One region of the Rhizobium sp. SVR5-9E genome, then DNA from elsewhere that is predicted to be linked to it. Evidence: riboswitches for the same ligand, from Rfam matches in the RefSeq annotation. Region 1 holds a riboswitch; each other region holds the start of a gene.
What was found. A riboswitch is a leader RNA that binds a small molecule or an ion and turns the genes downstream of it on or off. The one in region 1 is predicted to bind thiamine pyrophosphate.

Region 1 (10,097 bases):
ATCGGGGAAGTGCGCTCTGATCGCACGAAGCGCGGAGGGGTTGAGCGGCCCGGCGGCGCTCCCGATCGGCGCGCACCAGGGCATCAGGACCTTGCAGCCCGCTTCGATCAGCCGTTCCGCAACGACGAGGTCGTCAGTCGTATAGGGAAAGACTTCGAAGCCTTCACTCGAGAGAATGCGCGCAGCCTCCACGAGCCCAAACACATCGGGTTGCAGCGTATCGTGATTGCCGATCACCTCGAGCTTTATCCAGTTGGTTCCAAACACCTCGCGCGCCATCTTGGCCGTCAGCACCGCTTCCGAGACGCCATGACAGCCTGCGGTATTGGGCAGCACGCGCACGTCCAGCGCCCTGATCATCTCGAAAAACGCGCCGCCGTTTCGGCCGCCGGCGGCTTCCCGGCGCAGCGAGACCGTCACGATCTCCGTTCCCGATCGCTTCACCGCCTCGGAAAGGATAGCCGGCGAAGGATAGCGGGCAGTGCCGAGGAGTAGGCGGGACGTAACATCGGTTCCGTATAGGTTCAGCATCGGTCAGCCTCCCTGCATCGGCGTCAGGACTTCTATCCTGTCGTTCTCATTGAGGCTGTGGGCCAAGCGGTCCTCCCGGTGAACGAGCTCGCCATTGACGGCGGTCGCCAGCCAATCGCCCTCGTATTCCATCAGCGTCAGCACTTCGGAGAGCGTCGTTGCGGCGATATCCTGAGGCTCACCATTGACGATCAGTCTCATGGGGCATTCCTTCCAGTTGGGTTGAAGACAAGATCCGCGGCTTTGGCGGCCATCGCCGGTGCGAGCAGAAAGCCGTGGCGATAGAGACCGTTGACAACGACTGCCTTTCCTTCGCGGGTCGCGCGGGGGAAGTTGTCGGGAAAGGCGGGCCGGATGCCGACGCCGGTTTCGACAACCGTTGCGTCGGCAAACGCGGGGTGCAGCGCATAGGCGGCGTTCAGCAATTCCATCAACGAGCGCGCCGAGACCGGACCATCGAACTCGGTCTCGATCATCGTGGCACCGATCATGAAAAGCCCGCCGCCACGGGGGACGACATAGACCGGAATGCGAGGGTGCAGGAGACGAACCGGACGGTCGAGCGTCACCTCATGGGTTTGGAGGTAGAGCATTTCGCCGCGGACGCCTCGCAGGCCCTCCGTCTTTCCGATTTGCCCAGCGCCGGTGCAGTCGACACAGTCGTCGAAGCCGCGCTCGTCAGCGCACTCGCCGACGAACGACACACCCTGCATCGTCAGTTTCTCTCGCAGCATCGTCAGCGCTCGGCGCGGGTCGAGGTGCGCTTCGCGGGAAAAGAACAAACCTTGCCTGAAGCGCCCGGCAAGCGCCGGTTCCAGCGAGGCAATATCCTCTTCACGAAGCCACTCGTAACCTGAAGTGCGGCTAGCGAAGCGTTGCAACTCGCTTTGGTCGCGCGCGGGCGCCACCACGAGCGTGCCGTTCCTTCGAACTTCCGTCGGCAGTATCGCATCCCACCGGTCGGCTGCGTCGAGGCCGTGCACGAGCACAGCTTCCTCCGCACTTTCCCGCTCGCACCAGGGCGCCAGCATTCCGCCGGCCAGCCACGATGCGGCACGGCGGAATCCCGGAGACTGGTCGAACACGGTAACCTCGGCTCCGCGGGTGCGAAGCTCATGGGCCACCGTGAGGCCGGCAACGCCGGCCCCTTTGACAAGCATGCGCATGTCAGCCGTCCGAAGGCTTGATGCCATCGACCGGCATGTAGAGATCGCCGCCGTCCCGGTAGCGAGCCGCCATAGCGTCCAAGCCCTCCTTCTGCGCTTCGGCGCGGATGTCATGCGAGATCCGCATCGAGCAGAATTTCGGGCCGCACATCGAGCAGAAGTGCGCGACCTTGTGCGCCTCCTTCGGCAGCGTCTCATCGTGGAAGGAACGTGCCGTTTCGGGATCGAGCGAGAGGTTGAACTGGTCCTCCCAGCGGAATTCGAAACGGGCGCGCGACAGCGCGTCGTCGCGCACCTGAGCGGCCGGGTGCCCCTTGGCGAGATCGGCTGCATGGGCGGCGATCTTATAGGTGATGACGCCGGTCTTGACGTCGTTGCGATCCGGCAGGCCAAGGTGCTCCTTCGGCGTAACGTAGCAGAGCATCGCCGTGCCGAACCAGCCGATCATCGCCGCCCCAATGCCGGAGGTGATGTGGTCGTAGCCGGGCGCGATGTCGGTTGTCAGCGGCCCCAGCGTATAGAAGGGCGCTTCGCCGCAGACGGCGAGCTGCTTGTCCATGTTCTCCTTGATCTTGTGCATCGGCACGTGGCCGGGCCCTTCGATCATGACCTGGCAGTCCTTCGCCCAGGCTATCTTCGTGAGTTCGCCAAGGGTCTCGAGCTCGGCGAACTGCGCGGCATCGTTGGCGTCGGCAATCGAACCCGGGCGCAGGCCGTCGCCCAGCGAGAAGGAGACGTCATAGGCGCGGCAGATATCGCAGATCTCTTCGAAATGTTCGTAGAGGAAGCTCTCGCGGTGGTGATGCAGACACCACTTCGCCATGATCGAGCCGCCGCGCGAGACGATGCCGGTCACGCGGTTGACGGTGAGCGGAATGTAGTGGAGCCGGACGCCGGCATGGATGGTGAAGTAGTCGACCCCCTGCTCCGCCTGCTCGATCAGCGTGTCGCGGTAGATTTCCCAGGTCAGGTCCTCGGCAATGCCTTCGACCTTCTCCAGCGCTTGGTAGAGCGGCACGGTGCCGATCGGCAGAGGCGAGTTGCGGATAATCCATTCGCGAATGTTGTGAATGTTGCGGCCGGTCGAAAGGTCCATGACGGTATCGGCGCCCCAGCGCGCGGCCCAGACCATCTTTTCTACCTCTTCCGCCATCGACGAGGTGACGGCGGAGTTGCCGATATTGGCATTGATCTTCACCAGGAAGTTCCGGCCGATGATCATCGGCTCGGATTCCGGATGGTTGATGTTGGCGGGAATGATCGCCCTGCCTGCCGCCACTTCCTGGCGGACGAACTCCGGCGTGACGTGATCCGGAATATGGGCTCCGAAGCTCTCGCCATCACGCACCATGGCCTCTTTCTGTGCCTTGCGGCCGAGGTTCTCGCGGATGGCGATGAATTCCATCTCCGGCGTGATGATGCCGGCGCGCGCATAGGCGAGCTGGGTGACCGCTTTGCCATTCGTTGCGCGCAGCGGCTGGCGCTTGGCGGGAAACTCGGGCGTCAAACGTTCGCCTTTGGCAAAGCCGTTGTCTTCGGGGCGCACATCGCGGCCCTGATAGGCCTCGACGTCGCCGCGGGCGAGGACCCAGTCCCGCCGAAGCTGTGGCAGGCCTTCCTCGATGCGAATATCGGCGCCCTCGACCGTATAGGCGCCGGAGGAATCGTAGACGGTGACCGGTGGCTCGCCCGAGGTCGGGTGAACGCTGATCTCGCGCATCGGCACCCGGATATCGGGGTGAATCTCCCCCGGAACGTAAATCTTGCGCGATGCCGGCAGCGGGCCGGTTGTGACGGTCGGGGTGGGAATTTTTGCGGCAATATTCATGGTTTGAGGCTCCAAGTTGCGATTTGGAGACCCAGTCCTCAGCCGGAATGATGGAAAGACGCCGGCACGGATTCCTTGGCGGAATCCAAAGCCTTTCGAGCGCTCGCACCGTCCCTACGCCAGTATGAACTGGATCAGGTTCAACGGGTCACTGCGCACGTCAGCAGTATCTCAGCCCCTTGCCGGGACCCCCCTGGTGAATGCGTGAAGGTTAGGATCGGGCGCCGCTGGTGTCAAGACGAATGGAACATCTTGCCTGCCTCGACAACAAAACCATGAGTCGTGTTCTCGCTGCCCTTGACAAGCCGAACTGCCGGTATTTTATTCACGCCTGTGGATTAGGCACTGCCTCCGCGCTTACATGACTTCGATAGTCGCTGGGCAGTTTCGCCTCATGACGCCCCATCAACCGATGGGACCGCGTCGTGGGGTTTTTTGTTTTTTGGATTCCGCATGGATAAAACGTTGAAGATCGGCATCCTCTTCTCCACGACCGGCCCTTACGGGTCGATGGGCCGCGATGCGCGCGACGGCGCGGAATTTGCGATGGAGGAGCTCGCCGCGGCAGGCAGGCAAACGATCGAGCCGGTCTTCTTCGATCCGCACGCCGATCTTTCTGCCTATCTCGAAGGCGCCCGCCACCTGCTGCGTGCCGGATGCCGCCACATCGTCGGTACGATCACGTCTGCCGCCCGCAAGGAAGTCATTCCGCTTGTGGAAAAACACGATGGCCTCCTTTGGTACATGTGCCCCTATGAGGGCTTCGAGGCCAACGAGAATGTCATCTATGTCGGCGGTTGTCCGAACCAGCATCTGATCCCGCTTTTCGACCATCTCATCCCGCGATTCGGCGCCCGCCCCTACCTCGTTGGAGCGAACTACGTCTGGGGCTGGGAGATGAACCGTCTCGCCCGCGAACTTATCAGCAATGCCGACGGCGAGGTTCTCGGCGAGCGCTACCTGCCACTCGAGGAAACGGCTGTCGAGCGCATCGTCGCGGACATCGAGCAGCGCCGCCCGAGCTTCATTCTCAACAATTTGATCGGCCCCTCTAGTTACGCCTTCCTGGAGGCCATCAAACAGCTTGGGGTTCGCGACCCGGCATTCCGTGCTGAAAATTGCCCGGTCGTCAGCTGCGACCTGATGGAATGCGAGCTGGATGAAATCGCGGCCGGCGCGGCAGTCGGGCAGCTTTGCGCCGCTTCCTATTTCGACAATCTTGGTACGCCGGAGAACGCCGCGTTCAAAGTCCGAGTCGCTCAGCGATATGGCCGTGTACGGCGCGTCTCGAGCGTCTTTGCCAGTGCCTATACAGCCGTCAAGCTCTGCACCGAAGCTATCCTCGCCGCAGGCAGCGACGATCCCCCGTCGGTACGCCGAGAACTCTACGCCAATACTTGGCCGACGCTATTCGGCGCGCTGTCGATCGATCCCGAAACCAATCATGCGGCGCTGCCCTTCCATCTCGGCCGCATCAATCCCAACAACGGCTTCGATGTCATCGCCTCGCGCCCGCCGCTCGCCGCCGACCCCTATCTCACCAGGCGCGACAAGCAGGCGCCGCCGAAGCTGCGGGTGGTGTCATGAGAGAGACCCCTAATTTTACAGGCTGGCATGCCGCGATTATCCACCGCGAAGATGGCAACACCGAAAGGCTGATCCGGCAACTGCGCCTGCTTGGCATTCGCGCGACGCTGCAGTGGGCTCCGCTTTCCGCCGCCGAACTCCCTCAGATCGTGATTGTCGATGCCGATCAGGGTTGGGACGACCTCCTGCCATGGACGGGCGCCAATCCGGCCTGCCCGGTCGTCGCATTGCTCGGTTCCGAAGCACCGGGCCGCATTGCCTGGGCACTCGAAAAAGGTGCTGGAGCAATCATCGCCAAGCCGATCGCAACATCGGCCGTCTATCCCGCGCTCGTCATGGCCGTCTCCATCTATCAGGAGCGCAAGAACAATGCCGAACGGCTGCAATATCTGGAAGAGCGCGTGCGGCTTCGTCCGCTGGTCCATGCCGCCGTTGAGAAACTCATGACGGCCCGCGGGCTCGACGAGGAACGCGCCTATGCGATCCTGCGCGATTGCGCCATGCGCCGGCGCCTGCCGATGGAGCAGATCGCCGCGTTCATTCTCGGCGGCGCCGAACCATTGCCGGAGGTTGGCTGATGCGAGTACTCAAAGCCATGCTGCGCCAGCCTGCAGCCCTGATCGGCCTCGTGGTCGTCGTCGTCGTGGTGACGATGGCAATCGCCGCGCCGCTGATAGCACCTTTCAGCCCGGAAGAGCAGATGTTCGACGGCCTGTCGCTGGAGGGCGCGCCGCTGCCGCCGGGCGGACAGTTCCTGCTCGGCACGGATACGCTCGGCCGCGACCTCTTTTCCCGCCTGCTTTTTGGTGCCCGAACCTCGCTGGTCATCGGCCTCGTGGCAAATGGCATTGCCGTCACGATCGGCCTCTTCATCGGCATCGTCGCAGGCTATGTCCGCGGCTTCGCAAGCAGCGTGCTGATGCGCTTCACCGACCTGATGATGGCGTTTCCCGCATTGCTGCTGGCGATCGTGCTCGCAGCCCTCCTGAAGCCCAGTTTATGGATCGTCGCGATGGTGATTGCGCTCGTTAACTGGGTGCAGGTCGCGCGTATCGTCTATACCGAGACACGCGGCCTTGCCGAGCGCGACTTCATCATGGCTGAACGCTCACTCGGCGCCGGTCATCTGCGCGTGCTCTTCATGCATATCCTGCCCCACCTGATACCCACGGCCATCGTCTGGGGAACGCTCGGCATTGCGACGACCGTGCTTCTGGAGGCGACACTCTCCTTCCTCGGCATCGGCGTTCAGCCGCCGCAGCCGTCCTGGGGCAACATCATCTTCGAAAGCCAGAGCTATTTCCAGGACGCGCCCTGGCTGGTGTTCATCCCCGGCGCCGTCATTCTGGCGACGGCGCTGTCCTTCAATCTCGTCGGCGATGCACTCCGCGACATCCTCGATCCGACGCAGCGCGGGAGAGGTTGAGATGGCGTTCCTGATGCTTCGCCGGCTGGTGCAGGCCGTTCTCATTCTTCTTGGCGTCGCCGTCATCACCTTCCTGCTGCTCTACGCGCTGCCGGCCGATCCCGCCGTGCTGATCGCGGGCCGCAGTGCGACGCCGCAGACGGTCGCAGCCATCCGCCATGAACTGGGCCTCGACCAGCCGCTCGTCGTCCAGTTCCTCCACTATCTCGGCGGGCTCATCAACGGCGATCTCGGGCGCTCCTATACACAGAAGACCGCGGTACTGCCGTTGATCGTCGCGCGCCTGCCCGCCACGCTCATCCTGATGGCGGCCGGCATTCTCGTCGAAGTTGCGCTCGGTCTTACCTTCGGCGTCATCGCCGCAGTCAAGCGAGGCGGCTTTGTCGACCGCACGGTGATGATGCTGTCCTTCGTCGGCGTCTCGTCGCCGCAGTTCGTCGTCGCCCTGCTCCTGCTCTACGTCTTTGCCGCCACGCTCGGCTGGTTCCCGATGTCGGGCTTCGGTACGGTCAACCATGTCGTCCTGCCGGCCGTGACCCTCGGCGTTCTCGGCGCCGGCTGGTACGCCCGCATGGTGCGCTCCGCCATGATCGACGTTCTCAATCAGGACTATGTCCGCACCGCCCGTGCGAAAGGCCTTTCCTCGCGGCGCATTCTCTTCCGGCACGCGCTGCCGAATGCCATCCTGCCGATCATCGCCATGATCGGCATCGATATCGGCCAGTTCATGAGCGGCGTGGTGGTGGTGGAAGCCGTCTATGGCTGGCCGGGCATCGGTCAGCTCGCCTGGCAAGCCATCCAGCAGGTCGACGTGCCGATCATCATGGGCGTGACGCTGGTCTCGGCGCTGGCGATCGTGCTCGGCAACCTGCTTGCCGACGTCGTCGCGCCCTTCATCGATCCGCGCATCCGCGCGCAATAACCGAGCAAAAAACCAACAGAGGAGTTCCCTGATGAAAAAGACATTCCTACGCCAGGCGGCATTCGCCGCAATGCTCGCCACGACCGCGCTGGCGCCGGCCGTCTCGGCCCACGCCGCCGAAACCCCGGCCAAAGGCGGCAACATCGTCGTCACCTACAAGGACGATATCGCCACGCTCGATCCCGCGATCGGCTACGACTGGCAGAACTGGTCGATGATCAACGCCATGTTCTCCCGCCTGGTCGACTACACGCCGGGCACCACCGAGCTGAAGCCGTCGCTCGCCGAGAGCTATGAGGTCAGCTCGGACGGCAAGACCTACACCTTCAAGCTCCACAAGGGCGTCAAGTTCACCAACGGCCGCGAGCTCACCGCCGCCGACGTCAAGTATTCCATCGAGCGCGCCGTCAATCCGAAGACGCAAGGCCCCGGCGCCGGCTTCTTCCATTCGATCGTCGGCGCAGATGCCATGACATCAGGCAAGGCCGAGACGATGGAAGGCATCGTGGTCGTCGACGACCACACGATCCAGTTCAACCTCGTCCAGCCGGACGCGACCTTCCTCAACGTGCTTGCGCTCAATTTCTCCTCCGTCGTGCCTAAGGAAGCGGTCGAAGCGGCTGGCGGCGATTTCGGCAAGAAGCCGGTCGGTTCCGGCGCCTTCATCCTGAAGGACTGGACGGTCGGCCAGAGTCTCACCTTCGAGCGCAATCCGGACTACTTCATCAAGGAGCGTCCACTGATCGACGGCTACAAGGTCGAGATCGGCCAGGAGCCGCTGGTAGCGTTGCTGCGCCTGCAGAAGGGTGAAGTCGATATCGCCGGCGACGGCATCCCGCCGGCAAAGTTCCTGGAAATGAAGAAGTCTCCGGAATTCGCGGGCATGATCGTCGACCGCCAGCAGATGCAGACGGGCTATGTGACGCTCAATACGCAGGTCAAGCCGCTCGACGACGCCCGCGTCCGTCAGGCCGTCAACATGGCGATCAACAAGGACCGCATCGTCCGCATCATCAACGGCCGTGCGGAACCCGCGAGCCAGGTTCTGCCGCCGCTGATGCCGGGCTACGACAAGGACTACAAGGGCTATCCCTTCGATCAGGCCGGGGCGAAAAAGCTGCTCGCCGAGGCCGGCCTCAAGGACGGCTTCAGCACCACGCTCTACACCTCCAACACGGATCCGCAGCCGCGTATCGCCCAAGCGATCCAGCAGGATCTGGCCGCGATCGGCGTCAAGGTCGAGATCAAGGCGCTCGCCAACCCGAACGTGATCGCCGCCGGCGGCACCAAGGGCGAGGCGCCGATGATCTGGTCGGGCGGCATGGGCTGGATTGCCGACTTCCCGGATCCTTCCGACTTCTACGGACCGATCCTTGCCTGCGGCAGCGCCGTGCCCGGCGGCTGGAACTGGTCGTGGTACTGCAACCAGGACATGGAAAAGCGCGCTCAGGCCGCGGACGCCATGCCGCTGCCGGCCAAGGAGAAGGAGCGCCTGGAAACCTGGAGCAAGATCTTCACGGAGATCCAGGAAAAGGACGCACCGTGGATCCCGGTCTTCAACGAGCGCCGCGTCGTCGCCAAGTCGAAGCGCATGGGCGGCCCGGACGAGATCTACATCGATCCGACCCGCGTCATCGACTACGAGGCGATCTACGTGAACCAATAGGTCCTCAAAAGGATCGAACCCTCTCCCGGTACGCCGGGAGAGGGCCATGAATCTAGGGAGACACAAGCATGTGCATCGTCTGCACCCACACCATTCACCGCGCCCAGCATAATTTCGGCTGGAACAAGGATTTCGCGCCCGCCGTCGTTGCCAAGCCAGGCGAGACGATCCACTTCGAGTGCCTCGATTCCTCGGGCGGCCAGCTCGGTCGCGACGCGACGCTCGACACGCTGAACAATCTCGATTTCGGCAAGATCAACCCAGTTTCTGGCCCAGTCTATGTCGAGGGCGCCAAGCCCGGCGATGCGCTGAAGGTGACGCTGCGCAAATTCATCCCGTCGGGGACTGGCTGGACGGCCAATATCCCGGGCTTCGGCCTGCTTGCCGACCAGTTCAAGGACCCGGCATTGCATGTATGGTCCTACGATGCCAACAGCATGGTTCCTGCCCTCTACGGCCCGGGCGGCCGTGTGCCGCTGAAGCCGTTCGCCGGCACGATCGGCGTTGCACCTGCCGAACCCGGCACCCATTCCGTCGTGCCTCCGCGTCGCGTCGGCGGCAACATGGATATTCGCGACCTGACTGCCGGTGTCACGCTCTACCTGCCCGTAGAGGTCGAAGGCGCTCTGTTCTCGATCGGCGACACGCACGCAGCCCAGGGCGACGGCGAAGTCTGCGGCACCGCGATCGAAAGCCAGATGAACGTCGAGGCGACGATCGAACTCGTCAAGGATGCCAAGCTCCAGACGCCGCGCTTCACGACAACCGAGCCCGTCAGCCGCCATCTCGACGGCGCCGGCTACGAGGTGACGACCGGCATCGGTCCGGACCTGATGACCGGCGCCCGCGAAAGCGTCATGCGCATGATCGACCTGCTCGGCGCCGAGCATGGCCTGAGCGCGGTCGATGCATATCTGCTCTGCTCTGTCTGCGGCGATCTCCGCATCAGCGAAATCGTCGATCAGCCGAAC
Region 2 (10,097 bases), on a different contig from region 1:
AGGATCGATACCGAGCCCGACATTGGTCAGGATATCGAGATGCGCGAAGAGATTGTTGTCCTGGAAGACGACTGAGACCGGGCGTTCGGCGGGATGGGCTGCTGTTACGTCTCTGCCATGCATCAGCACGCGGCCGCTATCGGGCTTTTCGAAACCTGCGAGCAGATTGAGAAAAGTCGTCTTTCCGGAGCCGGACGGGCCGCTCACGGCAATGATCCGGCCTGCCGGGAGGTGGCAGTCGAATTGAAAAACGTGCGCGCCGAGCTTCAGCCGGACGTTCTGCATTGCGATCCCGGCTTGGTCAGCGGCCACCATTCTCGCTCCCTTGTTTTGACTGCCCCGCGGTTCCGGCGACGGTCAGCAGCAGGCAGATCATGCCGAGGATCAATGCAAGACCGTCGGCGTCGTTCGTCCGGTAGCTACCCATGCGGCTATAGACGAGCCAAGGCAATGTGACGAAGCCTTCGGAGCCAAAGAGCGCAACGGCGCCAAGATCGCCGAGCGAGAGCGCCATGGCGAATGACAGCGCAGTCAGCAGAGGCTTCCTCAACCCCGGCCAATCGATAAGTTTCCATCGCGCGGTGCCAGTAATGCCCAGGCTTGCCACCAGTTTCTGCGTCCGGCGCTGGTGCACGACATAGGCCGGCTCCAGCACTCGCATGACAAAGGGCAGTGCCATCAGCATGTTGATGAGAACGACGATCAGCGGCGCGAAACGCGACGCATCGCCGAAGGGTCGAAGTGCCATGAACCATCCGGTCGCGAGCACAACCGGCGGCACCAGCAGGATCATCGCCGAGGCGCTGCCCATGGCTGTGAAAAAGGACTTGCTGGCAACGCCGCGGCGCCGCGCCGAGGCGATGGCATGCCGGGCGCGAATGATGGCCATCGATAGGATGATGGAGAGCAAAGCCGCCGAAAGCGAAATCGCGAAGCTCATTCCCGCTGACCGCCAGAAGATCTGTTCCCTCAGCAGCTTCAAGAGATCGGCGCGCAGCCCCGCCGTGATGACAGAGACGAGCGGAAGGCCGAGAAAGAGCACGGCAATCAATAAAATCAGGGCGTCGGTCACTCTTGCGCTCCCGCCATCCAGCCGCTTGATGTCCTTCCCTGTGGTCAAGCCTTCATCCGCGGCGGGCGGAACAAAGGACATTGCGCCGAGGATCATCGCGGTCAGCGCGATCTGCAGGAGTGACAGAGCGATTGCGCGGCCAGGATCGAAATCGAAGCGCAGCGACTGATAGATCGCAACCTCGATCGTCGTCGCGGCCGGCCCGCCACCGAGGGTCAGGACCAACGTAAAGCTGGTGGCACACAGCATGAAGATCAGCCCGGCGATCCCGGCGATGAGTGGGCGGATCGCCGGCCATTCGATGAAGCGGAAGATTGAAGGCGGGCGCATGCCGAGACTGCTTGCCATCAGCCAGTATTCCGATGGTACTCGCTCGAGACCGGCGAGCATCAGCCGGCAGGCAAGCGGCAGATTGAAGAAGACGTGAGCGAGGAGAATGCCGGTCAACCCATAGATGCTCACGGGTTCGGCAAGTCCAAGCTGCATCAGCAGCGCATTCAGCAGCCCCTGCCTGCCCCATATGCCAATCAGTCCCAGCGCGCCGATCAGCACGGGCAGCCCCATTGGGACCGCCATCAGACGAATGATCCAGATGCGGCCGGCAAAATGCGGCTGGCGGGCGAGCGCGCGTGCGACCGGGATCGCAAGGATGATGGAAAGCGCGGTTGAAAGCAGTGCCTGCAGCACTGTAAAGCGCAGCACCCGGAGGATATACGGGTCGAGAAGAATGCCGGCGACGGCTGATCCGCCACCGGCAAGAAGCAACGAGAACGCTGCGAGGCCGACGAACAACCCGATGGCGGCGAGGCCGACCGCCCCGCCGGTCAATGCACGTTGTCGCTCGGCCGCGGTCTGCAGCATCAGTTCATGCTCATGGCCGTAAGCCACTCGTCGATCCAGACCTTGCGGTTCCGGGCAACCTCGTCAGGGCTCATCAGAAAGGTCTTGGAGGGCTTGACGAGTTTATCGAAGGCATCCGGCAACGGCGCGGAGGTGGCGGAAACCGGCATCATCCAGTTGTTCGTCGGGATCGTATCCTGGAAGCCGGGCGTCACCATGAATTTCAGGAAGTCGCGGGCGAGATCCTTGTGCGGCGCGTTCTTCAGCAGGCCTGCGACTTCGATCTGGATGTAATGACCTTCCGAAAACGCAGCGGCCTGATAGCGATCGGTATTTTCGGCGACCATGTGATAGGCCGGAGACGTGGTGTAGGAGAGAACCATCGGAGCTTCGCCCTTGGTGAACAAGCCGTAAGCCTCCGACCAGCCAGGCGTCACCGTCAGGATGCGGTTCTTCAGCTTAGCCCAGGCTTCCGGCGCCTTGTCGCCATAGACGGCCTTAACCCAGAGCAGCAGGCCGAGGCCCGGCGTGGAGGTTCGCGGATCCTCGATGACGAGCTTTTGCGAAGGATCGCCCTCGACCAGATCCTTCATGCTCTGCGGCGGGTTCTTGATCGCCTGGGTGTCGTAGACGATGGCGAAGTGGCCGTAGTCGTAGGGAACGAAGACATCGTCCTTGAAGCCACCAAGCACCTTCAGCGCACTTGCATCGATACCGCTTGCGTCGAAGAGGCCGGTCTCCTTGGCTTCGGTGATGAGGTTGGTGTCGATGCCGAGCACGACGTCGGCTTTGGTTGAGGCGCCTTCCAGCTTCAAACGCGAAAGCAATGCGACGCCATCGGCGACGCTGACGAAATTGATCGTGCACCCGCATGTTTTCTCGAAAGCTTCCTTGACCTTCGGGCCCGGTCCCCATTCGGACGTGAAACTTTCATAGGTATAGATGGTGAGCGTCTTTTCCGCAGCGTGAGCGGCCGTCAAGCCGAGTGTCGCGGCGAAGAATGCTGCGGTCAGCGAAGCGATGATCGATGTGCGGCCGGACATGGCGCGCCTCCTCCTTGGTTTCGTTTGAGCGGGAAAAGGGCGTTGCCGAATGTCACGCGTCTAATCCCTCCGCCGGTGTTAACCGGATCAGGTTCCGCGGGTTGGCTGTAAGCCTCTCAGCCGGGTGTCCTTGCGGACATCCTGCACCCCGTTAGAGCGTCGGCAGATGTATCGCCATGAAGGCTTTATGACAAGGGCGAAGGGCGCCCTTGCAACTATTCGGCGGCTTCCGCGGCCGCTGTCGAATTTGCCGCTTTGCTCTCCGCGCGCGGGAGCTGAACCGGCTTTAGCATGACCGCTGCCAAAAGGCCGATAAGGGCGATGGCACAAGAGGTCATGAAGAGCGGCGAGAAAGCGGCGGCATAGGCATCGGCGACGGCTTGGCGGCTTGCTTCGGGGAGGGCTGCCAGCATCTTCGGCGTCAGCTCCGTGATATTGGCAACCCCTGGAATGGATTGCCCGGCATTGGAGAGTTGCGAAGCGATGATTGCACCGTAGATCGAAATTGCGATCGACGCGCCCCCCATGCGCGACAGTGTCACCGAGCCAGTCGCCGCGCCAACGTCACGCGGCGGCGCGGCATTCTGCACCCCGATGACCGGCACCTGCTGAGCAAGACCGATGCCGATGCCATGCAGCGCCAGGATCGCGCCGATCAAGGCAATCGGTGTTCCCGCATGGACCTGCGAGATCAGAGCAAAGGCAATCGCGCTGCAGCTGAAGCTCGCAATCGCGAAGGGCTTGTAGCGCCCGGTTATCGAGATGATGCGCCCGGCGGAGAGCGAGCCGCAGACCAGCCCAGTCGTCAGAAGAACGAAGAGCAGCCCGGCTTGCGAGGGCGAGAGGCCGGTCGTCGTCTGCAGAAAGAGGGCAAAGTAGTTCACCATGCCGATTGCTATGCCGCCGCTCATAACGGAGATCACCAAGAGCAGGCTGAAGACGGGATTGCGAAAAAGGGTCAAGGGAACGATCGGCTCCGGTGCGCGGCGCTCGACGAAGATCCAGGCAATGGCACAGACGATGCCGAACCCAACAATGGCGAGGCTTAGCGGCGAAATGAGGGAGCCGAAAAGCTCGCTGCCATCGGCCGTCATCACGATGCTGGTGGTCGTCAGCGCCAAGAGGATGGCGCCGGCATAGTCAATTTTCGGGCGACGCTGCGGCTTGCGGTAGGGCAGCATGAGCGCAAGGCCCACGAGGACCACAAACCCGATCGGCACGTTGACCAGAAAGATCGAACGCCAGCCGAAAAGGTCGCTCATCATGCCGCCAAGCACCGGTCCGATGGCGCTGGAGGCCATCAGGGTGAGGCTGGAATAGCTTTGGTAGCGGGCCCGTTCGCGCGGTTCGAAGAGATCGGCGTTGACGGCGAAGATCGAAACCATGATGCCGCCACCGCCGAGCCCCTGCAGAACGCGCGCCGCGATCAGGGTATTCATGGAGACGGCCAAACCGCACACGGCGGAGCCGAAGGTGAACAAGGCAATCGCCGCCATCATCACATATTTTCGGCCGAAGAGATCGCCGAGCTTGCCGTAAACAGGCATGACGGCGCTGAGCGACAGCAAATAGGCCGAGCCGATCCAGCCGAAGCGTTCGAGATGGCCGAACTCGCCGACGATCGTCGGCAACGCCGTGGATACGATCTGATTGTCGAGCATCGCCATGAACATGGAGATCATTAAAAAGAAGAAGAGGATGAGCCGCCGCCGGTGATCGGTCACGAGCGGTGCGGGCGCTAATTGCATATTCATGAGGAAACTTTCTGGCTTTGATTAGCAAATTTATGTGCTATTAGCATATAAATGTCAATGACAGATGAGTGACATTTGCATATTCTCATCTGCCACAAGCTCTGTTATGATTTGCGAATGAATGAAACCATGACCAGACCTGCCGAACTCGACCAGGATTCGCCGGATGCCATCGGCGTGCCGCGCATAGGCCGCAGCATGACTCGCCTGCGCCTGATGACCGGCCGCCGGCTGATCGGAAGATTAGCGATAGAGAGTGTGGCGCCCGGTCTCGAACTCTCGCACCTCGATGTCCTCGACGCGCTCCGCCGGACCCAGACGACCGGCGAAGTCACGGTTGGTACCATCGCCGAGATGCTGCGCATCGATCCGTCGCGTGCCAGCCGCATCGTCGCAGATATGGTCAGCCGCAACGTGCTTCGCCGCAAAGCGTCCCAGGCAGACGCGCGGCGCATCATCGTCGTCTTGACCCCGCTCGGACAGCGGCTCCTTTCGGAGATCCGGGCACAGAAATTGTCGTTCATTTCGGAGATTGTCGCCGACTGGCCGACGAAAGATGTCGAAGACTTTGCGGCGCTCTTCGAGCGTTTCATCGACGGCTATGAGGAGGTCTTCCTGTCGCGCGACAAGGACACGCCCGGCTGATCACTGCCCCTTTCCCTTGACCCCCGCTTTGCGCTATGGGCAATGCCCATGAGCCAATCCATCTTCACGATCCTGCTCGGCGGTGAACTCATCCTGACCGAACGTCTGCGCGGCGCCGTCCTCGGCAGCCGCTTTATCGCGGCCGATGGCGGCATGCGACATGCGGCAGCGCTTGGTGTGGTGCCTGAGCTTTGGGTGGGAGATTTCGACTCCACGCCGGCCGATCTTGCAGGCGCTTTTCCGGATGTTCCGAGGCAACCCTACCCGACGGCCAAGGCTGCCACGGACGGCGAGATCGCGGTTTCCGAGGCGATCGCGCGCGGTGCCAGACGGCTGGTCCTTGCCGGGGCGCTCAGCGGCGAGCGTTCGGATCACGCGCTGCAGCATCTGCTCTATGCCGTCAGCCTTGCCGAACAGGGCTTCGACGTTCTGCTCACCTCCGGAAAGGAGGAGGCCGTTCCGCTTCTTCCCGGCTCGATGGAGATCGACCTGCCGAAGAGCAGTCTTTTTTCGGTATCCGGCTTCAGCGAGCTTCGGGGTCTCCACATCGAGAGCGCGCGCTATCCGCTCGCGGATTTCCATCTGCCCTTCGGCTCCTCGCGCACCATCTCCAACGTCGCGGAGGGAAAGGTTCGTTTCACGCTCGGCAGCGGCCGGGCGATCGTCCTAGCTCGTCCTTATGATCTTTCCGGAGTCTGATTTTTGGCCCCCCCTATCCTGAAACTCGACAACATCTTCCTGAGCTTCGGCGGAACGCCCCTCCTTGCGGGCGCGAACCTGCAGGTCGAGCCCGGCGACAAGATCTGCCTGGTTGGGCGCAACGGGTCGGGCAAATCGACCCTTCTGAAGATCGCTGCAGGAATTGCCGAAGCGCAATCGGGCGAGGTTTTCCGTCATCCTTCCTCGACCGTGCGCTACCTGGAGCAGGCCCCTGACTTCGCCGGGTTCACGACGGTGCAGGCTTATGCGGAAGCCGGTCTTGGACCGGGGGACGACCCCTATCGTGTGGCCTATCTTCTCTCGCATCTCGGCCTCACCGGCGAAGAGGAGCCGAATAGCCTGTCCGGCGGTGAAGCCCGCCGTGCAGCGCTGGCCCGCGTGCTGGCGCCAGAACCGGATATCCTTCTGCTTGACGAGCCGACGAACCATCTCGACCTTCCGACCATAGAGTGGCTGGAAGGAGAGCTTCAGAAGAGCCGCAGCGCGCTCGTATTGATCTCGCACGACCGCCGCTTCCTCGAAAAGGTTTCAACGGCAACCGTCTGGCTCGACCGCGGCACGTCGCGGCGCCTCGACAGGGGCTTTGGGCATTTCGAAGCCTGGCGTGATCAGGTGCTCGAGGCTGAAGAACTGGAACAGCATAAGCTCGGCAAGGCGATCGAGCGCGAGGAGCACTGGCTGCGCTACGGTGTGACCGCCCGGCGCAAACGCAATATGCGCCGCCTCGGCGAACTGCAGACCATGCGGTCGCAGTATCGCGGCCACAAAGGACCGCAGGGCACGGTCCAGGCCACCGCTTCCGACGCGCAGGAATCCGGCAAGCTCGTCATCGAGGCGGAAAAGATCACCAAGACATTCGGCGATCGGCTGATCGTCGCGCCGTTCTCGATCCGCGTTCATCGTGGCGATTGCATCGGTCTCGTCGGGCCGAATGGCGCGGGCAAGACAACGCTGCTCAAGATGCTGACCGGTCAGCTCTCGCCGGATAGCGGAACCGTGAAGCTCGGAACCAATCTTGAAATCGCAACGCTCGACCAGAAGCGCGAGGACCTCAATCCGGAGGATACGCTTGCGAACTATCTGACCGACGGACGCGGCGAGAACCTGCTGGTGAACGGCGAGCAGCGTCATGTGACCGGCTATATGAAGGAGTTCCTCTTCCAGCCGGAGCAGGCACGCACGCCGATCAAGAACCTGTCCGGCGGTGAGCGTGCGCGGCTGATGCTGGCCCGCATCCTTTCGCGGCCGACCAATCTCTTGATCCTTGACGAGCCGACCAACGATCTCGACATCGAGACGCTGGACCTGCTGCAGGAAATCGTTGCTGGTTTTCCCGGGACCGTCATCCTTGTCAGCCACGACCGCGATTTTCTCGACCGGACAGTGACCTCGACCATTGCGCCCGCCGTTCCCGATGCGCCCGATGGCCGGTGGATCGAATATGCGGGCGGCTATTCCGACATGCTGGCGCAGCGCAAGGGCGCCATGGAGGAGCGGCGCAAGGCGGAGAAAGCCGCAGAGAAGCCGAAGGCCGAGGCGACGCAGGCTGCCGAAGCGCCGAAGGCCAAGGGGAAGCTTTCCTTCAAGCAGAAGTTCGCGCTCGACAACCTGCCGAAGGAGATGACCAAGGCCGAAGCCGAGATTGCCAAGCGTGAAGAGAAGATGGCGGATCCGAACCTCTTCACCAAGGATCCAGCCACCTTCAACAAGCTCGCAGCCGAAATGGAAAAGCTGCGCGACAGCCTGACGAAGATGGAAGAGGAATGGCTTGAGCTCGAGATGCTCAGGGAAGAGCTCGAAGGCTAAGCTCTCACATTTCCTTGATTCGCCGGTAGCCGGCAGCAGGCCTAGAGTTCGCCGCGGCAGCCGGGGATATGCCGATCATGGCGACGAGGAAAAGTTATATGTCTAGAAGGCTCTATTCCGGAATTTTCGCAGTGGCAACCGCCGGTGCAATCACCCTTTGTGCAGCTCAATATAGTCAGGCCGCAGACACGCAGCGTGTCCGCATTCGTGGCTCGATCGAAAGCCTCAGCGGCGATACGCTGATGGTCAAGACGCGCGAGGGCGGCGAACAGAAGATTGCGATGAAAGCCGGCTGGAAAGTCAGCGGCATCAAGCCTGCGTCGGTCGATGACATCAAACCAGGCGACTTCGTCGGCGTCGGCTCCATGCCGAAGAGCAATGGTCCGAACGATGCAGTCCAGGTGCTGATCTTTCCGGCTTCGATGAAGGGCACCGGGGAAGGCGACCGCCCCTGGGACGCGAAACCGAATAGCGACATGACCAATGCAACCGTCAGCAACGCGGTAAAGGCCGTTAACGGCCACACCATCACCCTAGCCTGGCAAGGCAAGGAGAAGACGATCTCCATTCCCGACGGAACGCAGATCGTCACCCTAGCGCCAGCGACCAAGGATGACCTCAAGCCGGGTGCGGGCGTTATCGTTAGCGCGGAGAAGGCATCCGACGGCAGTGTTTCCGCTGGCCAGGTGTCCGTCGGGCTGAGCGGCATTACGCCAATGTAAGCTTCTAGCCTAGAGCACCCGAGCAGGCTTGGCCGGCCTGCCGGCGCCCGCCTTTGGCGGAGCCAAAACTTCCGTCTTCGCAGTGAGCGCCTCCAGATGCAGGACGCGCGGCTGCAAGACTTCCATGTAGATTTCCGACCGGCCGATATAAATGATCGTCATATCGGGCAGGTCGGCCAGCAGGTTCGTCAGCGTCGACTGCCATTCCGGCTCCAGGCCTTCGAGCACTTCGTCGAAAACCACCCAGCGCGGGCGGGCCAGGAGCAGACGGGCGAAGCCGATTGCCTTCTGCTCGTCTGCCTCCAGGGTCTTGTCCCACCGGGCCCGCGTGTCGAGCCGTCCTATGAGGTGGTGGAGACCGGCTTTTTCGAGTGCTGCCTTGACGGCATCGTCCTCGTAGGCCGTTGCCGGTTCAGGGAAGGACAGGGCTTCACGCAGCGTGCCGCCCGGTATATAGGCCACTTCCGGAACGAACAGGATGTCCTTGGCGGGCGGCAGCCCTATCTTGCCGTTGCCGCAGGGCCAGACTCCGGCGAGTGCCTGGAACAGCAGTTTGCGGTTCACGTTGTGATCGCCGTTGATCATGACCTTCTCGCCAGCCTTGATCGTGACATCCTTCTCGCGGACGGCAAAGCCGCCGCAGTAATCGATTTCCTCTCCGAGCTTGGCGGCGATCCTGACGTTCTTGAGGGTCAGCGTATCGGCGTTATCCTGGTAGGCAATGACATTCTTCGGATTGAGCGGCTCGTCCATTCCCTGCAGGGCATAGCGGAAATCAGTCACGCGCATCAGCGTGGCACGCCATTCGGCAATTGGGCCGAAATTGGCGACATACCAGCGCAGTGCCGTGTTCACCTGGTTGAAGGCGCCAACCGACATCATCAGCTCGCCGAAGGTCAGGCTGCCCGAGAAATAGGCCGGAGCCGCGACGATGATCGGTATGACGATGACCAGCCAGCCGTAACCGGCCGAAACCCAGGTCAGGTTGGTGGTCGCCATCGTCAGCCGCTTCAGGATGGCAAGGACCGTAGTGATGTCCGTATTGATCCGTTGCCGTTCGTTTTCCTCGCCGCGGGCGACGGTAATCGCCGGCAGATTCTCGTTCGCATGCATCAGCGAGAAGCGGAGCTCCGCCTCCTTCGAGAAGCGGTCGGCGTTCAGTTTCACCAGTTTCCGGCCGACGATCTGGCTGAGGATGGAGGCGGATGCGGCATAGAAGACCGCAGCCCAGACCATGTAGCCCGGGATTGCAAAGGTGTAGGTGCGGAAATGGAAGACGAAGCCGCTGGAAAGCTCCCAGAGGACACCGATGAAGCTGACAAGCAGGATTGTCGACTGGAGAAGGCCGAGCGTCAGGCCGGTAGTGCTCTCAGCGAGATTGCGGGCGTCTTCATGCAGCCTCTGGTCCGGATTCACGCCGATCAGGCCCGATGACGCGAGGCGCAGCGCACGCTTGCGCTTCAGCCACTGATCCACGAGGTCACGGGTCAGCCCT
Region 3 (10,097 bases), on a different contig from region 1:
GATTTGGCGTGATCTCGAGCTGGCGCATCCGGGTAATCCTCGCGCGCAACTCGACGCATGGGTTCAGGCGCGCGCCGACTGTCTGAGTGGCGAACCGGCAGGTTGCGATCTCGCCAATGCGGCAATCGAACTGAAGGAGCAGGGGCATCCTGCCCATGACGTGATAGAACGCCACAAGGCCGGGCAGCGTCAGCGCCTGGCCGCGCTCTGTTCCGCCGCGGGAGCCCACGAGCCGCAGCTTCTTGCCGATACGCTGATGCTTCTGTTCGAGGGCGCCCGCGTCACCCGGCAGGCGATGGGCAGCGGCGGCTGCTGCAGCCACTTTTCAAAAGCCTGCAACACGGCAATTGCGTCGCTCTGCTGAGGTTGCGGCCGCATCGGAACCTTCCATTTTCGAGATCGTTTCTCCCAACGGGGTCTAAGTTCAATATCGAAACGGAAGAGATATGAACTACACCTATCTCCATCGTCTGTATGCGACGCGCGCCGAGCTGGAAGCCAAGCTTGAACTTCACGTTGCGCGCAACTGCTTCGGCGAGGAGGAAGTCGACGATGGTACGGACTCTGAGCTGCGCGAGCGCATCAATGAAGTCTCCGAGGAGATTGCCGAACTGGAACGCTCACCTAGCGGCTAATTCCTGACCCTAGGTTAGGGCGTTCAGGATTTCGACCGTACGTTCATCGAACTTCCCGTCGTAGAACCGGTTGATCGCTTCATGAAAGCGCGAACCGGCGTCGCTGACGGCTGCAAAAAGCGTCAGGGAAGAACGCAACTTGAGATCATCCGGAGAACCGAGGATTTCGTGAGCCGTGCGGCCTTCGACCGAGAGGATGGCCTGGACGCAGCGAACGAGGCGACTGCCCAGAATGGGATCGGCTAGATAGGCGGCGGCCTCCTCCACCGAGCGGATCGCATATTTTTCGGCCATTGCCGACGAGCCGAGCCCGGCAATCTGGGGGAAGATGAACCACATCCAGTGCGAGCGCTTCCGCCCCGATCGGAGCTCTTCCAGGGCGCCATCGTAAACGCCGTTCTGCGCATCGATGAAGCGCTCGAGATTAAAATCAATATCATCGGTCATCATCCTTCTCCTTGTCGTCTGAAACACATTGAAGACGATAGATTTCCATGCCGGTGATTTCGGTCAGAATCCTCGTCAGCACTCTCTGTCCGGATAGGGGCTGTATTCGCGGCAGGAATCCGAACTCTCGAAGGGCTCCGACACAGCCGCCGGCGCAGCACCTGCCGTAGCGGTAGTTTGGGATTCCGGAGAGCCGAGATGGGCAGTCAGCCCGGCGAAACCGAGGAGGACCAAGGCCCCTGCCACGACCAGTCGCTCTGCGACCGAAAGCTTGCGGGCGCTGAGATGTTCCACGTAGCCGCGCTCGCCCTCGCCGGTTGCTTCGTCATCCGTTGTGTGATGCGCCGGTACATCGCCGCGGCTCCAAGTATCATGTGTCATTTCATTGCTCCTGCTGCACGGTAGGGGCCGTTCACATCCAAAATATGTTAGCCGGCGTTGTTCCTACGTGCGGCCGTGATGTGGTCTTCCGACGAATGGAGTTGAAGTGCCGATCCGCAAACTCAGTGTTCATAAAATCGAACCAATTGCCGGGATCGCGATAAACAGGGGTGACTCATGGCTGCGATCCGCGATATTTCGAGTCAAGATGATCATTTTTCGGATTCTCCCATGACCAAGTCGTTCGGTGCGATGTCCGTCGCGCAACTCTCTCTTCTTATTCAAAGCCGCGCCGCCGACCCGGTCGAAGTCGTAGCTTCAATTTTCGAGGAAATCGAAAGCCACCCGGACAAGGCGATCTTCACGGTGCTCCTGAAGGAGCGCGCGATGAATGAGGCCCGAGCCTCTTCCAAGCGAATCCGCGAGGGCCGCTCACTAGGGCTGCTTGATGGTATTCCAATCGCGTGGAAGGATCTCTTCGACATCGAAGGGATCGCAACGACGGCAGGTTCGAAGGTTTTGGCAAGTGCCGCACCCGCCGCGCAAGACGCAGCAGTCGTCACTGCGCTGAAACAGGCGGGGATGATTGCCCTCGGGCGAACGAATATGAGCGAATTCGCTTTCTCCGGTCTCGGCATCAATCCGCATTACGGCACGCCGCACAACCCTCACGGAAAGGACATGCCTCGTATCCCGGGTGGGTCGTCCTCGGGTGCGGGCGCCGTCGTCGCTGCTGGCCTCGCGCCGGTCGCGATGGGAACCGACACCGGCGGGTCGGTACGTATCCCGGCTGCCTTCAACGGCGTCGTGGGCTACAAGGCCACCCGTGGCCGCTATGCCATGGATGGCGTCTTTCCGCTTGCCAAGAGCCTGGATTCGCTCGGTCCGCTCTGCCGAACGGTCCAGGACGCGGTCTGGATCGACGCTGCAATGCGCGGCCGTACGGCGCCGGAGGTGCGCGCCCGTTCGCTGAAGGGCATCGAGATTGCCGTTCCGCAGAATGTGGTCTTCGATGGCGTCGAGCCGGGAGTGGCGGCTGCCTTCGATGCGGCGATGGAACGCCTAGTAAAGGCAGGCGCCGTCATCAGCCGTGTGGAAATGCCAGCATTCGACGAGATATTGGCAGCAATGGCTCGACATGGAGCGCTGGTGACCGCGGAAGCCTTTGCGCTGCATCGCGACCGCCTGTCCGGGCCGGAAGCCGCCGATATGGATCGGCGCGTCGTCATGCGCACGCGCCTCGGCGATAAGACCTCAATGCCGGAGTACATAGCGATCCTGGAACTGCGCGAGCGGCTCATTGCTGAAAGCCAGCGCCTGATCGGTGACAGGCTGGTGGCGTTTCCTTCCGTCGCCCATGTGGCTCCGCCGATCGCACCCCTTGAGACGGATGACGATCTCTTTGTTGCGACAAATGCCAAGACGCTGCGTAACACGATGCTTGGCAACTTTCTCGATTGGTGCGGAGTATCGATCCCCTGCGGCACCGGCGATGCGGGAATGCCGGTCGGCTTCCTGTTGTCGGCGCCGGCCAATTGCGACGAAGCGCTGCTCGGCGCGGCGCTTTCGGCTGAAGCGACAATTCGTGGAGATTTCATTTGAAGTTCCAAGGCTTCGTTGCCTAGGATGCGGGCGATAGAGGAGGGCGGGGATGCCGGAGGATTTGCCGAGTGACCGTTTCGTGGCGCGCCTGCGGAAATCATTCATCGAAGAGAAGACTGGCAATACGCTCTCTTGAGCGTTGAAGGGAGAATGGCATGACGGAAGTATCGGCAATCGACGGCTTTGCAGAGAAGATCAGGACGGGCGGGCATGGCGGCCTGCTTTCCGCCTGGGTCGGAATACCCGAACCTATGTTTGTCCACCACCTCGCGCAGGAAGGCTTCGATTCCGTCGTTTTCGACATGCAGCATGGGATGTGGGACATGGCATCGGCATCGAATGCCGTCGGTCAATGCCGTTCCGCCGGAAAGCCCGCGATCGCCCGTATCCCGGTCGGCGATTTTGCCGTTGCGTCACGTCTTCTTGACGCCGGCTGTACCGGTATCATTGCTCCGATGGTCAATTCGGTCGCAGACGCGCAGGCTTTGGTCAAGTTCACGAAATACCCGCCGCTCGGCGAGCGTAGCTGGGGACCGACGCTGGCGCTCAACCACATGAGGCTTTCGGCGGATGAGTACCTTCGCACGGCCAACCAGCTGACACTCACAATTGCCATGGTGGAGACACGGGCTGCCCTTGAGGCGGTCGACGGCATTCTTGGTGTCGAAGGCATCGACGGCATTTTCGTCGGACCTGCCGATCTTTCGATCGCGCTCTCAAATGGGGCAAAGCTTGCGCCGGATACCGACGAAATCGACAGAGCGCTGGCGCATATCATCGCCCGCTGCCGCGCCCACAAGAAGTTTGTATGCGCCTTCGGCAGCGATGGCGCACGCGCGGGCGCTTTGCTGAAACTTGGCTGCGATCTTGCGATACCAAGTGCGGACACAGCGCAGTTGCGCAGCGGCGCCGCCAGATCGATTGCTGCTGCCCGGACATTTGCTGCCGGCGGCTGAGCAGCTACCTGACGGCTAGCCAGATTACATGCCGCGCGCCACCGCGTTTGCCGTTGGCGCGCGTGTTGACCGCGTCCACCGAAAATCCGCTGTCGCGCAGCCTGCGGGTAAAGCCCGGATCGGGCGCCGAGGACCAGATCGCAAGCACGCCGCCGGGACGAAGCGCGTGGCGAGAGGCACGGATGCCGTTGAAATCGTAGAGCCGGTCGTTGGATTTGCGGGTCAGTCCATCCGGGCCGTTATCGACGTCGAGCAGGATTGCGTCGAAGCTCACGCTCGCCGAATGGATCACTTCGCCGACATCGCCCTGCTGGATCAAGACTCGCGGATCGTCGAGACATCCCTTGAAAACGTCTGCCATCGGACCGCGAGCCCAGGCGACGACCGCCGGCACCAGCTCAGCAACAACCACCTCGGCATCTGCCGGCAGGACAGCAAGTGCGGCCCGGAGCGTGAAGCCCATGCCGAGGCCGCCGATGAGAACTCTCGGGTGTTTCCGGCTCTTGATCCGCTCATAGGAAAGGGTTGCAAGCGCTTCCTCGGAGCCGCTGAGACGGCTGTTCATCAACTCGTTGGACCCGAGCATGATGGAGAACTCGCCACCTCGTTGCTTGAGGCGCAATTCCCCACCCTCCCCGGGGATGGTCGCGGAGTCGAGCTGTATCCAAGGTAGCATAGCGGCAATGCCTCACGTAAATTCGTGCCCCCCTAGCATGAAACGCACGCTAGTGAGACACAAATTGACGTAGGGGCACCGCAGCGGCTGTTTTTCCTAGTCAGGGGCAAGCCTGGCCGTAGCGGCTGGTCTTGGGCGCGACACCACGCTTCGGCGGCGGGCAACGGGCGGCATCCAACCTGTCGCGCGGTATGACGACATCGATACTGCCCGTCGGCATGGTATCGATGGGGAAGGCGAGCCGATTCATGGAGTCGTATTCCGGCGAGGTGCCGAGAGGGGGAGTGCCGTCGAAGCGGCCTGTATAATCCATGCCCGTATTGGATTGCGCCAACACGGGACCAGCTATGCCGAGAAAGACAATCGAAGTCACCGCGATGATCGTGCGCATGATCAAATTCCTCCCAGGTTGATCAACCCGGCGAGAATATCACAAACGGCCCGTTTGTTCCTGCATCTTCGATCACATCAGCGGGAGTGTTTCCCTTGGAAGCCAGCGGGTTCAGCGCGCCGCCCAATTGGCGCCGCGCCGGAAGATCGGCGTCCTCTCAAGCAAGAGTGCGAGACCGGCGGTATGCAGGCGCTCTAGCCGAAGACAAGTCCACCGTCGACGATGAGGTTTTGGCCGGTTACGGCGCGTGCCCAGGGGCTTGCGAAGAAAAGGACCGCATCGGCCGCTTCTTCCGGTGTCGTGACGCGGCGAAGCGGCGTGCTCGCTGCGATCAGATCGAAGACGGCCCCAGGGGTGGCACTGCTTGCATCCGTTGTGCGCAACAGCCCCCCGGAAACCATGTTCACCGTGATGCCGAGCGGTCCGAGCTCAGCCGCCGCCGTCCGCGTCAGCGAAAGCAATGCGCCCTTGGCGGCCGTGTAGTCATGATAGGGTACTACCGGGTTCTGGAAGAGGTTGGTGCCGATCGTGACAAGGCGGCCGAAGCCCGCGGCAGCCATCGCTGGACGGGCGGCCTGAATGAGGTTCAACGCGCCTTTCACCGCGGTGTCGAGCTGCGAGGTCATCCCCTCCCAGGTGATCTGGTCGAGTTTGGGGCGGGCATCGCCGTTGAAGCTGAAGTCCGCGAGTGCGTTGTGAACGATCGTCGTCGGCGCGCCGAAGGCCGCAGTGACGTCGTCTACGAGCTGTTTCACCTGGCAGGCATCGCGGACATCCGCCTGGAATGCTCTCGCCCGGCTGCCAAGCTTCAAGGCAAGCGTCTCGGCTTCCTTTCCGCTGGCGCGATAATTGACGGCAACCTTTGCGCCTTCGCGAATGAAAGCCGTTGCGATTGCGGCACCGAAGCCGCGTCCGGCGCCGGTGACGATGACTGTCTGCTCGCTGATCGGCAGGCTCATTTGAATATCCTTTTACTTCCAGAGCTGATGAAAATGCTGAACCGGACCGTGACCCTCGCCGACGCTAAGCGAATCTGCCGAAGCAACGGCCTCAGCCAGGTAGTGCTTGGCCGTGGTCACGGCATTTTTCAGCAGTGCACCCTTTGCCAGTTCGGCGGCAAGCGCGCTCGACAGCGTGCAGCCGGTGCCGTGGGTGTTCTTCGTAGGGACCCGCGATGCCTCGTACCAGGTGATGCCGTTTTCGCTCGCGAGCACATCGGGGCTCTCCGCGCCCTCAAGATGTCCGCCTTTGACGAGAACGGCAGCGGGGCCGAGGGCGCGAAGCCTTTCCGCTTGCAGCGCCATGGCCTCACGGGTTTCGGCCGGCCTCTCTCCAAGAAGGGCTGCCGCTTCAGGCAGATTGGGGGTGAGCAGCGTTGCGAGCGGCAGAAGGCGGCTCTTGAGGACGTCGATCGCCGTAACGTCGAGCAGGGCCGCACCTCCCTTGGCGATCATCACCGGATCGAGGACAACGGGAACGCCGCGGTGCGGCGAAAGCGCATCGGCGACAGCTTCGGCAATCGGCGCATTGGCAATCATGCCGATCTTGACAGCATCGACGCGGACATCGGCGAAGACCATGCGGATCTGTTCGGCGACGAATTCGGGCGGGACGAGATGGACGCCGGAAACGCCGCGCGTATTCTGCGCCGTCAACGCCGTCAGAACGGCCATGCCGTAGGTACCTCGCGCAGAAAAGGCCTTGAGATCAGCCTGGATGCCTGCGCCGCCCGAAGGGTCGGAGCCGGCGATGGAAAGAACGTTGTAGATCATGCGCCTGCCTTTCTGATGGCTTCGGCAATGCCGGCAGCGGCTTGCCGCGGATCGGGCATCCCACAGATGGCGGAAACCACCGCGAGGCCCTTGGCCCCTGCCGCAAGGACCGGACCGGTATGGCTCGCCTTGAGGCCGCCGATCGCGACTGCCGGTACGGGGCAGGCTTTCACCAGCGCCGCCAATCCGTCGATGCCGATCGGCGGCTCGTGATCCGGCTTGGTCGATGTGGCGAAGACAGGGCCTATGCCGGCGTAGTCGATGATCGCGGGATCGACGGCCGCCGCCAGCTCTTCGGTTTCGACCGAAAGACCAAGGATCATCGATGGGCCAATGCGCTCACGGGCGTTGCGGGCGTGCATGTCGTTCTGGCCGACATGCAGTCCATCCGCACCGATCGCAATTGCGGCTTCGACGTCGTCGTTGACGATCAAAAGCGCGCCCGTTCCGGTAAGCGCCGCTTTCAGTGCCCTGCCGGTCTCGATCATGCTTGCCGTAGCGGCATGTTTGTCCCGAAGCTGTACGATGGTCGCCCCTCCGGAAACTGCGGCGCGGGCCGTTTCGACCATGCCGATGCCGGCGCAAAGGTCTCGATCGAGAACGAGATAGAGAGAAAGATCGAAGCGCTTCATGCCGCCGTCACCCGCGCTTCCGCATCAAGCGTCGCAGCGTCCAACCCAGCAAGCGCGTCAAGGAAACGCCATCCGAAAGAGCCCGGACCGTCCGCCCGGGCTGCAGCCTTTTCGCCTGCGACCGCAAAACTGGCGAGCGCCGCCACGGTGGCGTCGAAAGGTTCATCAGGGACCGTCGCGGCGAAGGCCCCGACGAGGCAGGTCAGCGAGCAGCCGAGAGCCGTAACTTGTGGCATCAGTGGCGATCCGCCCGCAATTCGACAGGCCCTCGTTCCATCGGTGACGAAATCGACCGCTCCGGTGACGGCTACTACGCTGCCGTATTGTCTGGCGAGGCTGCGCGCGGCCTCTTCCGCCTGCTCGACCGGGTCACGGCTGTCGACGCCCTGGCCGCGGCTCTCGCCGCCGCCGAGCGCGATGATCTCCGACGCGTTACCTCGAATGATCGCCGGCTTCAGGTCCAGAAGCAGCGCCACGGCTTGCCGGCGGAAACCGGTTGCATAATGGGCAACCGGATCGAGAACCCAAGGCTTGCCGTTTGCTACCGCCGATCTGGCCGCATTTTGCATACCCTTCAGCCAATTCGCGGACAGCGTTCCGATGTTGATGGTCAGCGCGCCGGCGATCGCGGCAAACTCGCCGGCTTCCTCTTCGGCATGGACCATGGCGGGGGAGGCGCCTGCGGCGAGCACAACGTTGGCCGCGATATTCATCGCGACATAGTTGGTGATGCAATGAACGAGCGGCGCCGAAGCGCGCATTGCTGCAAGGAGTTTTCCAGGCGAGTTTTGTGTCTGCATTTTGCCCCTTTTCCGACGGGGCAAAGACGCGTGGAGCCTGGCCAACAAGAAGAAAGGGGCTCCGAGCGACTCCCTCCGCCGGCATGATCCGGTTCAGGTTCGAAGGGTGCTTCTCAGCCCGTCTTGCAACGAACGCCCCTGTCTCTCACTGCGATCTTCATCGCAGACAAACGCCCGGCTGTCACCTCGAAAATGTGCATGCCTGCTCTGTGAACGTGGAGCCGGCACCAATATGGCCCAGGGCTGTCGGATTGACGGAAGCGCTGGCTGCGTAGTCCGGTTGCGAGAGAGCCCGATACATTCAGGTTCTGTGAACAGGGTCTATCCAGCGCACCTCTTCGGGCTTTTCCGCAGGCTCGATGTCCAGATTCACGACGATGGGCTCCTGGCCGGAGCGGACAATCACGCACTCGAGCATGTCATCGCGGCTGGCGTTGATTTCCTGATGCGGAACATAAGGCGGGACGTAGATGAAATCGCCGGGGCCGGCCTCTGCGACGAACTCGAGATTCTCGCCCCAGCGCATCCGCGCCTTGCCTTTGACGACATAGATAATGCTCTCGAGATCGCCGTGATGGTGCGGGCCTGTTTTGGCATTGGCATGAATTGTCACCGTTCCGGCCCAGATTTTTTCCGCACCGGCACGCGCTTGGTTGACCGCGGCCGCGCGGTTCATGCCGGGTGTCTGCGCCGTATTCGGATCGAGCGAATTACCCGGAATCACCTTCACCCCCTGTTCGCGCCAGTCGATAGGTCCGTGCTCGTGGTCATGCGACATATTCTTCTCTCCGTGTTATGAAAACAGGCTCCAATGACGCGAAACAAGAGGCCTAGCCAGGCACCAAGGCGGAGATGCCCTGCTGGGCTAGCACGTGGTGGCCCTCTCCGGCTTGCTTAAAGGCCGTGAAGCCTGCGTCTCGCAACTTGTGCTTAATGGTACATGCATTGATGCGCCGCGTGTCAACCTCACAGGGAATGGCGTTCTGACATTTTTCGGAAGTGATCGGGGCTAACCCGATTAGGTGACGATACTTCGCTCTCAGGTAATTTAGAATAGTCTGGACGGCGGAGGAGTTAGCGATGAACTCAAATGATGTTACATCGGCTGGCGAACTCAGTGAGCCCACATATGCTCACGAGCAGCCTACAGGCGCGTCATTCTCCCGGTCTATCGAGTCATATGCATTTTTCGCGGCGATATTTTTCTGCTCGATGAATTACTTCCGAACTGATTACGTATATTTCACCGTCGCTGACCTGGCTTTCCTGGTTTGCTTCTCGTTTGCCGCCATAAACGGGCATATCGCGATCGATTCCCTCGGCAGACAGAGTACAGCGGTTTGGTGCTTCGGGCTTGCTTTGCTGCTTCTAGGACTGATGGCAAGCAGCATCGCAAGCCCAGCGCCGGATCGCGGGCTTATCGTCGTTCTGCAATATTTTTATGCCTATTTCATCATACTGCTCGTGTTGGGGGGAAGGTCCTACGAAGAACTCGTCACCGCCGCGAAACTCTACGTTCTTTCGATAGTCACCATTTGCCTTCAAGGCATCTATCTCATTCACGTCGTAGGAGCGAAGAATACGCAATTCGTCAGCGGAAACGGGCGTTTCAGCGGTTTCATGGAGAGGGAGAACGAATGCGCCGCCGTAATCGCACTGGCGGTCCCAATCCTGTTCCTGCTCGTGTCGTTGGGCAAGATCAACAGGCTTGTCGCGTTCGTTGCGTTCGCCCTCCTGGCATATGGCCTTCTCCTGACCGGCTCGAACACGGGACTTCTTGGCTTCGGCATCGGCATCGGCATCTA

Region 2: linked by a shared signal. The riboswitch ahead of thiB (thiamine ABC transporter substrate binding subunit) and the one ahead of thiC (phosphomethylpyrimidine synthase ThiC) in region 1 are both predicted to bind thiamine pyrophosphate.
Region 3: linked by a shared signal. The riboswitch ahead of thiM (hydroxyethylthiazole kinase) and the one ahead of thiC (phosphomethylpyrimidine synthase ThiC) in region 1 are both predicted to bind thiamine pyrophosphate.

What each region holds. Positions count from the first base shown of each region.
Region 1 covers NZ_JBNDHS010000001.1:217,604-227,700, forward strand. Annotated here, with positions in the region: gene ACPYOJ_RS00985 (thiazole synthase) at 1-531, opposite strand, end outside; gene thiS (sulfur carrier protein ThiS) at 535-732, opposite strand; gene thiO (glycine oxidase ThiO) at 729-1,697, opposite strand; gene thiC (phosphomethylpyrimidine synthase ThiC) at 1,699-3,525, opposite strand; TPP riboswitch at 3,619-3,730, opposite strand; gene ACPYOJ_RS01005 (transporter substrate-binding protein) at 3,979-5,112, shown strand; gene ACPYOJ_RS01010 (ANTAR domain-containing response regulator) at 5,109-5,690, shown strand; gene ACPYOJ_RS01015 (ABC transporter permease) at 5,690-6,538, shown strand; gene ACPYOJ_RS01020 (ABC transporter permease) at 6,540-7,460, shown strand; gene ACPYOJ_RS01025 (ABC transporter substrate-binding protein) at 7,492-9,126, shown strand; gene ACPYOJ_RS01030 (acetamidase/formamidase family protein) at 9,195-10,097, shown strand, end outside.
Region 2 covers NZ_JBNDHS010000087.1:378-10,474, reverse strand. Annotated here, with positions in the region: gene ACPYOJ_RS27515 (thiamine ABC transporter ATP-binding protein) at 1-315, opposite strand, end outside; gene thiP (thiamine/thiamine pyrophosphate ABC transporter permease ThiP) at 302-1,933, opposite strand; gene thiB (thiamine ABC transporter substrate binding subunit) at 1,933-2,955, opposite strand; TPP riboswitch at 3,003-3,116, opposite strand; gene ACPYOJ_RS27500 (MDR family MFS transporter) at 3,171-4,709, opposite strand; gene ACPYOJ_RS27495 (MarR family winged helix-turn-helix transcriptional regulator) at 4,827-5,354, shown strand; gene ACPYOJ_RS27490 (thiamine diphosphokinase) at 5,397-6,053, shown strand; gene ACPYOJ_RS27485 (ABC-F family ATP-binding cassette domain-containing protein) at 6,057-7,880, shown strand; gene ACPYOJ_RS27480 (hypothetical protein) at 7,979-8,602, shown strand; gene ACPYOJ_RS27475 (ABC transporter ATP-binding protein/permease) at 8,612-10,097, opposite strand, start outside.
Region 3 covers NZ_JBNDHS010000067.1:8,007-18,103, forward strand. Annotated here, with positions in the region: gene ACPYOJ_RS24505 (TetR/AcrR family transcriptional regulator) at 1-364, shown strand, start outside; gene ACPYOJ_RS24510 (hypothetical protein) at 447-635, shown strand; gene ACPYOJ_RS24515 (DUF1810 domain-containing protein) at 645-1,082, opposite strand; gene ACPYOJ_RS24520 (hypothetical protein) at 1,158-1,463, opposite strand; gene ACPYOJ_RS24525 (amidase) at 1,695-3,065, shown strand; gene ACPYOJ_RS24530 (HpcH/HpaI aldolase family protein) at 3,221-4,021, shown strand; gene ACPYOJ_RS24535 (spermidine synthase) at 4,026-4,697, opposite strand; gene ACPYOJ_RS24540 (hypothetical protein) at 4,798-5,088, opposite strand; gene ACPYOJ_RS24545 (3-oxoacyl-ACP reductase) at 5,283-6,047, opposite strand; gene thiD (bifunctional hydroxymethylpyrimidine kinase/phosphomethylpyrimidine kinase) at 6,060-6,860, opposite strand; gene thiE (thiamine phosphate synthase) at 6,857-7,492, opposite strand; gene thiM (hydroxyethylthiazole kinase) at 7,489-8,292, opposite strand; TPP riboswitch at 8,346-8,442, opposite strand; gene ACPYOJ_RS24565 (cupin domain-containing protein) at 8,594-9,070, opposite strand; gene ACPYOJ_RS24570 (O-antigen ligase family protein) at 9,670-10,097, shown strand, end outside.